DNA from 3 places in the Arthrobacter sp. 210 2 genome. Region 2 is predicted to be linked to each of the others. Evidence: predicted binding sites of a transcription regulator. Region 2 holds the regulator's gene; each other region holds the start of a gene.
What was found. The regulator LexA, encoded in region 2, represses DNA repair genes until DNA is damaged. The targets are predictions, from matches to a motif close to TCGAACANNTGTTCGA.
Positions count from the first base shown of each region.

Region 1: a site for LexA is predicted at 2,838-2,853, ahead of AC5RWA_RS18015 (HNH endonuclease signature motif containing protein). Genes of this name have one in related genera too.
Region 3: a site for LexA is predicted at 2,801-2,816, ahead of AC5RWA_RS18970 (DUF6504 family protein). Genes of this name have one in related genera too.

Region 1 covers NZ_JBNHIE010000011.1:30,649-35,052, forward strand. The annotation lists gene AC5RWA_RS18000 (MSMEG_6728 family protein) at 142-1,053, shown strand; gene AC5RWA_RS18005 (SDR family oxidoreductase) at 1,058-1,918, shown strand; gene AC5RWA_RS18010 (DUF1622 domain-containing protein) at 2,003-2,398, shown strand; gene AC5RWA_RS18015 (HNH endonuclease signature motif containing protein) at 2,855-4,404, shown strand, end outside.
Region 2 covers NZ_JBNHIE010000006.1:244,227-248,630, reverse strand. The annotation lists gene AC5RWA_RS13675 (histidinol-phosphate transaminase) at 1-295, opposite strand, end outside; gene AC5RWA_RS13670 (LysM peptidoglycan-binding domain-containing protein) at 378-722, opposite strand; gene lexA (transcriptional repressor LexA) at 1,192-1,929, shown strand; gene AC5RWA_RS13660 (ATP-dependent DNA helicase) at 2,007-4,064, opposite strand; gene hflX (GTPase HflX) at 4,057-4,404, opposite strand, start outside.
Region 3 covers NZ_JBNHIE010000012.1:47,698-52,101, reverse strand. The annotation lists gene AC5RWA_RS18975 (DNA polymerase III subunit alpha) at 1-2,437, opposite strand, end outside; gene AC5RWA_RS18970 (DUF6504 family protein) at 2,434-2,772, opposite strand; gene AC5RWA_RS18965 (hypothetical protein) at 2,943-3,332, shown strand; gene AC5RWA_RS18960 (chorismate mutase) at 3,359-3,679, opposite strand; gene AC5RWA_RS18955 (VOC family protein) at 3,699-4,121, shown strand; gene AC5RWA_RS18950 (SOS response-associated peptidase) at 4,165-4,404, opposite strand, start outside.

The DNA of each region.
Region 1 (4,404 bases), on a different contig from region 2:
CGCGGGGTGGGTTGCGGACACCTTAGTGGTTTTAACTCCTTTGTGTATGCATAGGTCCACTATCTGGACATCCGGAGCGCCTGGCCTGTGGTCCTCGGCACTGCAATTGGAACATCCGCCGGGTGCCGTCAGACTGAATGGATGCAAACCTTCCTCCCGTACCCTGAATTCCGGCAGAGCGCCGAAGCATTGGACACCGCCCGGCTTGGCAAGCAACGGGTCGAGGCACTCCAGACGCTCCGCGCCCTGGTCATTCCCGGATACGGCTGGCAGACCCACCCGGCAATCCGCATGTGGATGGGCTATGTGCCGGCGCTGACCATGTATGGCCTGGCCATGGTTGACGAATGGACCAAGCGGGGCCACCCGGACAACACCCGGGCCAACATCATGGAGTTCGCCCCGCAGGCGGCACACCCGGATTACGCGGCGAAGATTCCCATGCCGCCGTGGCTCGGCGACCCGGACTTCCACCTCAGCCACCGCTCCAAGCTGGTGCGCAAGGAGCCCAAGTTCTACCGCTCCCTTTTTGCTGATGCGAACCCGGACATGGACTACGTCTGGCCGGAGCCGAAGCACGAGTTCCTGCCGCAGGAGCCAGAGGGTGACATCCTGTGGATCCTGCGCGATCCCCATGACGACGTCGATCCCCAGACGTTGACCACGGTGGCCCTTCCGCCCGTGAGCGGCAGCATCGCCGCCGCGGCGGGCATGGGCGACGACTACTCCCCGGTGTATATCGACGACGGATCCCGCCGCCCCTCGCGCCAGCCCCGGAAGGCGCCGCCCAAGCAACAGGTGAAGAAACCTACGCGCAAGCGCCTGGCGCAAGAGGAGGCTTTCTCCACCTTGCCGGGAAAGACGCCTGTGGCGGTCCCGTTCGAGCATGGAGCCAAGTTTGCCGTAGGCCAGGTGGTGGGCCGTCCCATCACCCTGGAGGACGGCAGGTTCGGCCGCAACTTCACCGTTACGGAGATCATCGACCGGTCCGCTTTTGCCTACCCGGCTCTTCTGCAGGATCCCCGCGTGTTCTTCCCGGTGGAAGCCCCGTAGCCGCATGACCATCCTCCTGGCAGGCTGCGGCGACCTCGGAACCGAAGCAGGTCTGCGGTTCGCCGCCCTGGGCCATCACGTGGTGGGCTGGCGCCGCTCACCTGCCAAGCTGCCGCCCGCCATTAAAGGTGTGGCGGCTGACTTGAGCGCTCCGGAGCTGCCGCCTGTCCCGGCGGACACCACCGCCGTCGTTATTGCTGTGGCAGCGGACTCGCCGTCCGAGGACGACTACCGTGCGGCGTACCTTGGCGGGGTAACGCACGTCCTGGACGCTTTGGAGCGCGACGGCGCCATGCCCCAGCGGGTGCTTTTTGTCTCCTCGACGGCCGTGTACGGGGACGCCGGCGGTGGCTGGGTGGATGAAAAGACTACACCTGCGCCGGGCGGGTTCTCAGGCCGTGTCCTGGTGGAGGCGGAGGAGCTTCTGCGGTCCCGGCTGGCGGGAACGGGTACTGCGGCCGTGTCCCTCCGGCTGGGCGGCATCTATGGTCCCGGCCGGACCCGCCTGATCGACCAGGTGCGCAGCGGGTCAGCCGTTGTCCCCGCGGACCTCCGCTACACCAACCGCATCCACCGTGACGACGCCGCGGCCGCTATCGTCCACCTGGCCACTATGGCCGCTGAACCCTCGCCGGTTTACGTGGGAGTGGACAACGATCCGGCTGACCTTGGCGCTGTGCTGCGCTTCCTGGCCGCTGAGATGGGCCTCGCCGCCCCGCCCGTGGGTGATGCGGGACCCGCGCGCGGCGGCAACAAGCGCTGCCGAAACGACCTCCTGCGGAGCACCGGTCTCAGCCCCACCTTCCCGTCGTTCAGGGAAGGCTACCGGGACATCCTTGCGGGAAACGGCGTCCGCCACCCGTAGCCAACATCGCCGGGACGGTTCCACCGTTTAGGCTGACTGCTCAGTGGTTCGGTCAGGGTTAGCGAAATGTGAGGCAAGAAAACCATGGATTTTCGGCACATCATCGAGACGGTCGGGGAGTTTGTTGATTTCGCCGGAGTCGCTGTCATGGTGATCGGTGCCCTGGTGTCCATTCCGCTTGCTTTCCGGGGGTACCAGCCGCGGAAGGTGCGCGCCGGCGGCGAGAAGCTGACCTTTTACCGGCTGTACCGGCAGTTGTTGGGCAGGTCCATTCTGTTGGGCCTTGAACTGCTGGTGGCCGCCGATATCATCCGCACCGTCGCTGTCACGCCCACCTTCGAAAGCGTTGGAGTTCTGGCGATTATTGTGCTGATCCGGACATTCCTCAGCTTTTCGCTTGAGCTTGAAATCACCGGAAAATGGCCGTGGCAGAAGGAGCCCCGCGACTCCCGCGATTCTGCCGAAGCGACGGCGGGATAACCGGGGTAAGGAGGGTCTTTTCCGCTTCCAACTTTTCACTCCTCCCCGTTTTCCACATAGCGGCTTCGGGTGGGATGTTTTGTCAGTGGTCACTGGCAGAGTTGTCCCATGGAGGCCATTGGGGAGCAGCTTGCGGAGTTCGGCAGTCCCGCCGCCGCGCTCCCGCGGGTTCTCCACCCTGGCGGTGATTCCCGGCATGACGGGTACGACGGCGACGCACCGCTCAGGCTTCCCGGGCGCCTTCACGCCATCCCGGCCAAGACGGCGCCTGACATTCCCGTTCCGGGCCCACGCCCCTGCCCCGGCGCCGGCCCGACTGCATCCGAAACTGATCGCGGTAACGCTGCGACTGAATCCAAAACCGCCCCTTTTTCGGCATCCGCTGGCAGTGGGACAGACAGGTCACCGAGCGCACCCGATCCCAGCCCTGCACCCATCGTCGAAGATCCGGTTGGCTTGGCGGGGATCGGAGCCCTGCTGGTGGCGGCTGCTGTTGCCGCCCAGGACGAGGTGGCCAGGGCGGATTATGTTTCAGCGGCCAATTTCGCCGGGCAGGTCGAGGACCTTTCCCGGACCGTGGAGTACCTGCAACTGCTCGCCGCCTCCACCGTGGACCGCACCTGGACCCAGGCCATCACCGCCGCGGACGCCGCCCGCACCAGCCAGGCCAGGGCGGGCCGACTTGGGCGACCGGGCCGGGGCTGGCTAACCGGTTGGGATGCCAACGGCGTCGAGACCCTGAACGAGACCGACGCGAACTGGCCCACACCCACCAGCGACCCCGCAACCACCAGCGGCGCCGCAGCCACCGGCAACGGAACACCGCCCAACCAGCCCGCACCACCCAACCACGCAGTATCAGGAGCCGGGGTTGCCCGTCCGGCGAGCACGTCCCCCGCGCTCACTTCTCCAGTGATGACAGCGCCCGTGCTTACGTCGCCGGTAGTGACAGCGCCTGTGGTGACGTCGCCGGCTGATGACGGGTGCAGGAACACCGCCGAGTTCCTCAGGCTCCGGCTCCGGATCCCCCTCCGCGAAGCCCGCCGCCGCCTCACCCTCGCCCATCAGGCCCTGCCCGGCACCAGCCTCACCGGCGAACCCCTCCCGCCGACACGCGAACACCTCGCCACAGCCCTCACCCCCACCAACACCGGCGAACCCGCCCAGACCACCACTGATCCGGGCATGATCGCGGGGCCGGTGCTCTCCTCACACGCCGCGACCATCATCACCGCCACCCTGGACCGGCTCCAGCACCACACCACCGCCGACACCCTCGACCGGATCGAACAGCACCTCACCACCACCGCCGTCACCGCCGACCCGGACTTCCTCACCCGCCTGGCACAACGCTGGAACGACACCATCGACGCCGACGGCACCGAACCCACCGAAGAAGCCCTCCGCCACACCCAAGGCGCGTTCATCCGCAAACCCCGCCACGGCCTGCACCGCGTGGAGATCTTCGCCACCACCGACCAATACGAACACCTCCTCACCGTCATGAACACCGCCACCAACCCCCGCACCACCACCCCCAACACCAGCACCACAAACCCCGACCCCGACCCGGACGAACGCACCAACCCCGGGCGGGAGGCCAGCGTGGACCTGGGCCGGGAAGCCGGAGTGGACCTGGAACGACGCACCCGGGCACAGCAACAACTCGACGGACTCGTCTCCGCCGTCAAAGCAGCCCTCACCACCAACCTGCTGCCCACCACCGGCGGCAACCGCCCCCAAATCATCGCCACCATCAACTACCAAGACCTCCTCCCCCACCTCCCCAACCCCACCAACAACCCCTGGCCAACCACAGACACAGCCACCGGACCCCGCACCACCCCACGCCCCGGAACACCCACAGACACCGGCGCAAGGGCCACCAGCACGACGACAAACACCAGCAACGCAACCGCGGCCGGAAGCGAAACGCGCACCCACACCCTAGCCAGCGCCGGGGCCGGGACCGGGACGTTCGTGTTCACCGGACCCGTCGCCGCCAC
Region 2 (4,404 bases):
CCTCGTTGGAACCGTTGGCAGCCCAGAGATTGGCCTCATCCAGTCCATGCCCCAGGTATTCGGCCAACGCCTTCCGAAGCTCGGTGAACTCCCGGTCCGGGTAGCGGTTGAGCCCGGCGGCGGCCTCTGTTACCGCGGCGCTGATGGCGGCCCGTACGTCCGCGGGAACACCGTGGGTGTTTTCGTTGACGTTGAGAAGGATGGGGACATCCAGCTGGGGCGCCCCATAGGGGGTCAGCCCGCGGAGGTTGCTGCGGAGGGGAAGCCGATTCAGACGCTCAAGCTGGTCATTCACCTGAACAGTTTAGTGGCCGTTCCGGAGACCGGAAAATGTGACGGCCCCTGTTCGCGCTCAGCGTGCACGGACTTCTGCGGCTTCAGCGGGTGGGGACGTAGAGCTGCTGCCCGGGGAGAACTGCTCCGGCCGGCAGGTTGTTGAGCTGGACGATGTCCGCAATCACATCGCGGGCGTCCCGGTCAGGGGCAACGGTGCCCGCGATGGCCCACAGCGATTCGCCGGGCTGGACGGTCACCGTGACGGTGGGTGTCACCGACAGGTCCTCCGGCGCATCGGACGCCTTGGCCGGCGAGTTGAAGAACCCCGCCAGGGAAAGCAGCAGGGCAGCCAGCAGCACCAGCGGAATCCCGATCAGGACAACCTTGCCCCGGCGCGTCAGTCGCAACGGCGGCAGGGGTGCCGGCTTGCCCGGGAACTCCGGCATACCCGCCGGCCCCTGCGAGGACCGGGACCTGTTCCGTTGCGACAGAAGCTGGTGTGCGGACTGATGGGAATGAACGCGCGGACCCTTGGCCTGCGAAGCGGATATAGCTGACATGAACTGAGCCCTCCTGGACCGTACTGTGCTGCCCGACCTTGCTGCTTCTATGTCCCGCTCCGCTGCTGCACCGCCGGCACTCCGGCTGGTTCTTCGAAAAACGCACGCTGTATTCGAATGATGCAAGCCTCGAGTAGAACACATGTTCGAACTTTGCTTCTTCAGTTTTAGCACCTATCAACGAACAATGTCGAGACTCGCTAGAACAAATGTTTGAAAAAGCAATGTGGCTGGCCTAGTTTTGAAGGAAAGAACAACCACCCTTGAACTTGATCAGCAGGGTCTGACATTGAGGGAAGCTCACCCAGTCCGGCGCAGCGACAAGCCCGGTGGCAACCGAAAGGCATTGGCGAATATGGCAGCAGCAGCCACCGGGGGCAGGGCAGCCCCGCAGCCGAAGAAGACCGCCAAAGGGTTGACGCCCCGGCAGAAAAAAATCCTCGAAACCATCCAGCGCTCCGTCAATGACAACGGCTATCCGCCGTCCATGCGCGAGATCGGCGATACCGTAGGGCTCGCAAGCCTCTCAAGCGTGACGCACCAGCTCTCGCAGCTGGAGAAGCTGGGATATCTCCGCCGGGATCCGAAGCGGCCGCGCGCCATGGAGGTGCTGATGCCCCTCACGCTGGACGGCGGGGCGGCCAAGACGGCACACCAGCCTGCGGACGCTTCGGCGCCTGGCGCCGGCGCAACAGTCACCGCACTGCCCACGGCACTGGACACGGCAATGGTTCCCTTGGTTGGCCGCATTGCTGCCGGCGGCCCCATCCTGGCGGACCAGCTGGTGGAGGATGTCATGCCGCTGCCCCGCCAACTGGTGGGCCAGGGCGAGCTCTTTATGCTCAAGGTGGCTGGTGACTCCATGGTGGACGCAGCCATCTGCGACGGCGACTGGGTGGTGGTCCGCCGCCAGGCGGACGCCGCCAACGGCGACATCGTGGCCGCGCTCCTGGACGATGAAGCCACCGTCAAGACCTTCCGCCAGCGTGACGGCCACACATGGCTGCTCCCGCAGAACACGCAGTACGAACCCATTCTTGGCGACCACGCCACCATCATGGGGAAAGTGGTCTCGGTCCTGCGCTCACTCTAGGAATAACAGGGCCTGTTACAGCCACACTCTGTAAAAAGACGGCACCATTCCCGGATCCCGGGCATGGTGCCGTCTTTTCAGTTGGACTCCCCGGCCAGCCGCTCAAGGGCCGCCACCGCGGTCTTCCGGTCCGTGGTGGCCCAGAACGGCGGCAGGGCAGCCCGCAGGAAACCTGCATACCGTTCCGTGGCCAGCCGGGAATCCAGCACTGCCACCACTCCCTTGTCGCCGGTGGACCGGATCAGCCGGCCGGCACCCTGCGCCAGCCGAATGGCGGCGTGAGTTGCCGAGACCGACATAAAGCCGTTTCCGCCGGCCTGGGCCACCGCCCGGGAACGCGCTGTCATCAGGGGATCATCCGGCCGCGGGAACGGAATCCGGTCGATGACCACCAGCCGGCAGGACCCGCCCGGCACATCCACTCCCTGCCAGAGGGACATGGTGCCGAACAGGCAGGTGTCGGGCTCGTCGGCGAACTGTTTGACCAGTGCCGTCATGGTGGAGTCGCCCTGGCAGAGGACGGTCACGCCCAGCTTGGGCCGGAGGGCCTCGGCCGCTTCTTCAGCGGCGCGTCTGGAGGAGAAGAGGCAGAGCGCTCCGCCGCCCGACGCGCGGATGAGCGCCTCCAGCTCAGCCAGGGATTCAGGGGACGCACCCCGGCCAGGCTTGGGCAGGTGCCCGGCCACGTAGAGGATGCCCTGTTTCGGGTAGTCGAAGGGCGATCCCACGTCCACGCCGGTCCAGCTGGGAGCGCCCTCGCCCACCAGGCCCAGCCCGCCTGCGGCCGGTTCAAATGCGGAACCGATGGCAAGCGTGGCAGACGTCAGGACCACGGTGTGGCCGGCGAAAAGCCCCTCCCGCAACCGTCCGGCGACGGACAGCGGTGCGATGTTGATCAGGGCCGGCGCTGTTTCGTCCGCCTGTGAATAGCCCTGGGCGGGATCAAAGGAGCTGGCGCGGGAAATCCACACCACCTCGCGGTTCTCGCGGGCAGCGAGGAGCCGTTCGCAAAGTTCCAGGATGAGCATCAGACGGGACCGCGCAAGCTGCCTGCCGCCGTCGGCCGTGGTGCTGCTGTCCCCCTTGGAGTCGGACAGCGCCGCGCGGCAGGCCTCACGCAGCTGGTCGATGCAGTCCAGCTGTTCGTCATTCAGCCCGTTTGGAAGCAGCCCGTTGGGCACGCCCGCGAGGGCGAGCTCGAGGTTCGCGGCTGCGGCGTTGAGCGCATCCACCGTGATGGCCGTATGCTTCCGCGCCCCGGAAGCTGCCGCGTGGATCATGGCCACCGAAAGCTGGCCCGACACCGCACCCGTGACCCTGTCCTGGAGTTCATGGGCTTCATCCACCACCACGACGTCGTATTCCGGAAGGACCGCCAGGCCCTCGAAAGCGCTGACAGCCAGCATCGCGTGGTTGGTGACCACAACGTCGGCTTCCGCGGCGTCCTGCCGGGCAAGCTCGCTGAAGCATTCCGCAGCCATCGGGCACTTCTGGGCGCCCAGGCATTCCATCGACGTCACTGACACCTGTCGCCATGCCCGGTCCGTTACGCCGGGCAGGAGTTCGTCACGGTCGCCGGTTGTGGTCTTCTCTGCCCATTCACGAAGGCGCACCACTTCTTTTCCGAGCTGGGACGCGGGTCCACCCACCGTAGCTGCGAAGTGGGGAACGCTGGTGTCCTCCCCCAGCGAAAAGAGCTGGCCCTCGGAAGGTTCCTCGGACGGAAACCCGCCCTCCAGCTTGTGCCGGCAGACGTAATTGGACCGGCCCTTCACCAGGGCCACTTTGACGGGCCGGTCAAGGGCAGGCGTGATGGCTTTGAGGAGCCGGGGCAGGTCCCTGCCCACGATCTGCGTCTGCAGTGCCAGCGTTGCCGTGGAGACCAGGGCGGGTTTGTTGCTCTCCAGGGCGTGCGCGATCAGGGGTATCAGGTAGGCCAGCGACTTACCGGTACCCGTTCCTGCCTGGACGAGCAGGTGATTCCCTGTTTCGATGGCCTGGGCAACCTGTTTGGCCATCTCGTGCTGCCCCGCGCGGCTCTGGCCGCCCATGGCGGCCACGGCCCGGTCGAGCAGTTCGATAACGAACTGCCCGCCGGCCGTGTCCGTGGCTTCGCCGGCCACGGCGTCAGTCATTGCTGATGAATGATTCCAGTTCGGCCGCGAGGCCTTCCCGCACCATCACCACGGCACGGGTACCAGCCTCAACGTGGTCCACGCTGATGATCTCGGCGTCCGACTCGTGGAGCTTGCTGATCAGGTCACCGCGGTTGTACGGAATGAGCAGCTCCAGCTTGACGCTGGGCCGTGGAATGGCGTCGCTGATCGCTTTCAGCAGCTCTGCGATTCCTTCACCGGTGCGTGCCGATACCACTACGTGGCGCGGTTCGCGCTGCTTCAGCCGTTCCACCACGAAGGGGTCCGCGGCATCGGCCTTGTTCAGGACGATGATTTCGGGAACCTTCCGGGCATCCAC
Region 3 (4,404 bases), on a different contig from region 2:
CGTGCGCTTTGCAGAACCCAAAGCTGGCAAAGGACTTCAGGGTTTCCCATACTTTGTCGATGACGTCGGGGGAAAAGCCCTTGGCCTTTGCGTGCTTGCGGAAATACTCCTCAACCTGGGATTCGCCATCCTCGCTGCTGAGGGCCCGGCGGAACTCATCGGCCTTCGCAAGCCCGCAGCCGGTCATCACGTCGAATGTCCTGAGGATCTGTTCGTGGAAAACCGTCACCCCGTGGGTTTCCTGAAGAACAGGCTTCAGGAGAGGGTGCGGGTAGACCTCGGGGGCGAATCCGTGCCGGTGTTCCAGGAAGGGCCGAACCATGTCAGATTTCATGGGCCCGGGACGGAACAGCGAAATATCGATGATGAGGTCATTGAACTCCCGCGGCGCCATCTTGCCGATCAGTTCACGCTGGCCCGGGGATTCGATCTGGAAGCAGCCAAGGGTGTGCGTGCTCCTGATCAGCTCGAACGTGGCTTCATCATCCAGGGGCACTGCATTGAGGTCGATGTGGCCGTTGTCCGCGATGTAGTCAGGTCCCGACCCGCCCTGCCCGGGAGAATGGTTCCCGGCAGCCACCACGTCCTCCTTCGAGGGATGGATGCGGATGATCTCCCGGACAGCAAAAGCCATGGCACTTTGCATCCGGACACCCAGGACATCGAGCTTGAGCATGCCCATGGGATCCATGTCGTGCTTATCGAACTGGCTCATGGGCAGCCCGAGACCGCTGGGCTGGACCGGGGTGCGGTCCAGCAGGGTGGCATCACCCAGGATCACGCCGCAGGGATGCATGGAAATGTGGCGGGGCAGCCGGTCAAGGCGTTCAGTCAGGTCAACCAGCAGGTCCAATTGCTGGTTTCCGGCAGCATCGCGCCGCTCAACCCTTCCGGCAAACTCCCGCAGTTCAGGTTTTTCCTGCAGCGCCTCCCGGAATTTTCCGGCCGAGAACCGCCACAACTGCTTGGCAATCTCCCCTACCTCGCCGTCGTCCATGCCCAGCGCCATTCCGGCGTCGCGCACGGCACCCCTGGCGCGGTAGCCGTTCTGCATGCTCATCAGCGTGACCCGTTCGGAACCGAACCTCTCGAAAATCCGCCGGTACACGTTGTGGCGCTCCGCGCTTTCGACGTCGATGTCTATGTCCGGAAGAGTGGCACGGTCCTGGGAAAGGAAGCGTTCAAAGATCAGGTCATGCTGGAGGGGGTTCACCTGGCTGACATCAATCAGGTAATTCACCAGGCTGGAAGCCCCCGATCCCCGGGCAGCAGCACGGACGCCCATCTCCTGGATCATCCGTGACACTTCAGCGACGGTGAGGAAGTAGGAGGAAAAGCCAAGATTCCGGATGATGCCCAGTTCATGCTCCAGCCGGGTAAGCATGGCCCTCTCCCCGGCTCCGCTTATCCCGGGGAACCTCCTGCCGATTCCGGCGTGGCAACGCTGGACCAGTTCATCATGGGGGTCCTGGTTGATCCCGATCACCGAAGCCTCCGGAACCACCGGTTGTTTCCACCCCATGTCCGTAGTGGGATCGATCCGGCACAGATCGGCGAGCGCCTCGGTTTGGGTCATCAGTTGTTTGAGGTCTGCGGCGCCAAATCCTGCTGCGGAAATGATCTCCTTGCCAAGCTGGAGCATCTGGGCCGATGTTTTCAGCCATCCCTGGCCGGTGGGCTGCAGCAGGGGCTCCCTGGCAAGTTCCGGCAGGGACTTCAGGGTGCGGGCAGAGTCAAGCACATCGGCAGTGGGCGCTCCATCCGCGGCGCAGTACCTGACGGCGTTGGTCAGGATCGCCGGGATGTGGTGTTCCTCGGCGAGCCGGAGCATACGCACAGCGTGGGAGGTACTCAGCGGGGAACCTGGGGGACTTAGCTGCGAGACAATCTCGGCAACCACGGTCCCGCCGGGCATGACGTCCAGCCACTGCTTGAACAGTGTCCGGGGCCGGAGGTATCTCCGCCCTCCCATGGCCAGGCCGACGTCCGAATCCGGCCCGAGCAGGACGGTCAATACCGGCTTGAGTGTGTGGTAGTCAAGGGTCCGGGAGGCAAGCTCGGCGCGCGTGACAGCCACCGGTACGGCTCCCCCGGACTTCCCGGAGGTCCGGGCATGGGCATCAGAGACCAGCCGGCATAAGGCACGGTACCCTGCCCCGTTGTTATGGCCGCGTGCAAGCACCACCACCCTGCCCGCCACTTGGGTGCGGTGATCGCCGTCGTCGTCAAAGACTGCAAGGTCCACCCCCACAATGGGATCGATTCCTGCCGCCATGCATGCCTTGAGGTGCTTAATGGTCCCGTACAGGCCGTCGCGGTCAGTGCAGGCGAGCGCTGTGGCACCGTCAGCTGCCGCGCTTTGGGCAAGTTCTTCCGGCCAGGAGACTCCATAGTGGGCACTGAACGCCGTGGAGACGTGAAGATGCGTAAAGCTCATGCTGTTGTGGGTCGGAGGCCGTCATGGATCCGCAGCAGCCGCCAGCGGCCGCTGCCAATGTGCCGGGTGAGGTCGAGGGTGAGCGGTTCGTCCTGCTCCCTGCCGGTGCGTTCGCGGCCGTCAACCGGCAGTACCTGGACACGCCAGATCTCGTGGTCAACCACTCCCTGCCCGCTTCCAAGCGGTGCCCGGCTGACTTCATCCCACCATTGCCGGCGTTCATACCAGCGGACGGGTTCAGCACAGACAGTGTAGGAACGCCCTGACCAGGTAAGGCTTACCGGTTGGCCGTCAGGAGCGCAGGCAACATCAACGGATTCGCTGAACATGCCCATGGGCGCCTCCCGGTGAAACTGAAACTATTCGAATATTTATTCGAATATATCCAGTCTACGCCGGGTTCCCGGCCAACGCATCCACAGGTGGGCAAGGAAGCCTCGCCGGCTTCCTCCGTTTCCTCAGCACAGGGGTGGACGGACCGTACGCCAGGGAGCAGGATTGTGCCATGGACACCAAAGACGCACTCCTCAAGCAGGTCAGCATCAAAGCCCAGGACTCAACCCTGGTGGCCACCTTCGATCTGGACGGCACTATTCCAGGCTCCGGCGCCTACGTGGTGGGGCTTGTTGCGGCCAGCCCGGACTACTCCTCCCAGCGGCGGCTCGGCATTGAATTCATGAACGGCGAACCCATCGCCTTCTACTCGTTCAGCCACGAGCAAAGCACGGAAGAGAACTACGACCTCTCGGGCGTAACCCACTCAGAGAACTCCATCACCGGCCATTTTCCCCTCGCGGCCATCAATGGGCTCGGAAAGTCACACGTCATGACAGGCTTCAGCGAGGCGGACGGCCGGGAATTCCAGTCCGGCGTTCCGGTGGATGAAGCACTGTAAGAAGGCGTGAGCTGACCTGTAAAGGGTCAGCTGTTTTGTTTGTGGACCCGCATCTCGAGCTCGATAAAGCCGGAGATCATGGCGCGGTAGGTCGATTCGACGATGTCCGGATCGATGTCCTTCTTTTCGGCCGCGGACCGGACATGCTCGATGATCCGTTCCACCCGCCCCGGCGCGCGGACTTCAGCGTCGTCGCCCTTCAGGGTTCCGGCGATGCGGATCAGCCGTTCGCGGCGGGCGATGAGGGTGACAATCTGCTCATCCACTTCGTCAACAGCAACCCGGACGGCAGCGAGCTGTTCCTTGTCGGCCAAAGCGTCTCTATCGTTTCCTTGAATTGTTGCCATCGTCTGACAGTATCGAAGCATGCAGCCCCGAGTCGACTTCATCTCATTAGGTGTCCGCAGCGTCCCGGCGTCCCGCGCCTTCTATGTTGAGGGCCTCGGCTGGCCGGTCCACCAGGAGGTCCCGGGCGACGTCGTCTTCATCCAGGTAAACCACGGCCTGGTGCTCTCCCTGTGGGACGCCCGGCAAATGCAGGCCGAGGCGGGCGTCAGCGCCCCGGGTCCGGTGCCGTGCATCACCTTGAGCCACAACCTTGCCAGCACGGAAGAGGTGGACCGGGTCATGGCGGAGGCAGCAGCAGCGGGGGCCGCCATCATCGCCGAGCCGGTGACGCAGCCCTGGGGCGGCTACAGCGGCTACTTCGCCGACCCCGACGGTTTCCGCTGGGAAGTTGCGTACAACCCCACCTGGGCAGTGGACGACGGCGGCGCGGTCACCGTATAGGCCGGCGGCAGCGCCGCATGGCCTGCTGGATAAGCCCGGCCTGCTAGAACAGGGCCTCCACCGGCTGGATCAGTTCCGGCCCGTTGTTGCGCACGTTGCCTACCTCCTTGCCCACGGACTCCACCCGCCAGTCCGCTGCCACGTCCTTGACCCCCGACCGCACCAGGTCCACCAGCCCGGCGGCGTCGTCCACGTCGGGATCGAGCCAGGCCTGCATGGTCGCCTTGTCCATGGGCAGGGGGACCCGGTCATGCAGTGCGGTCAACTTTCCGAAGACCGTCGA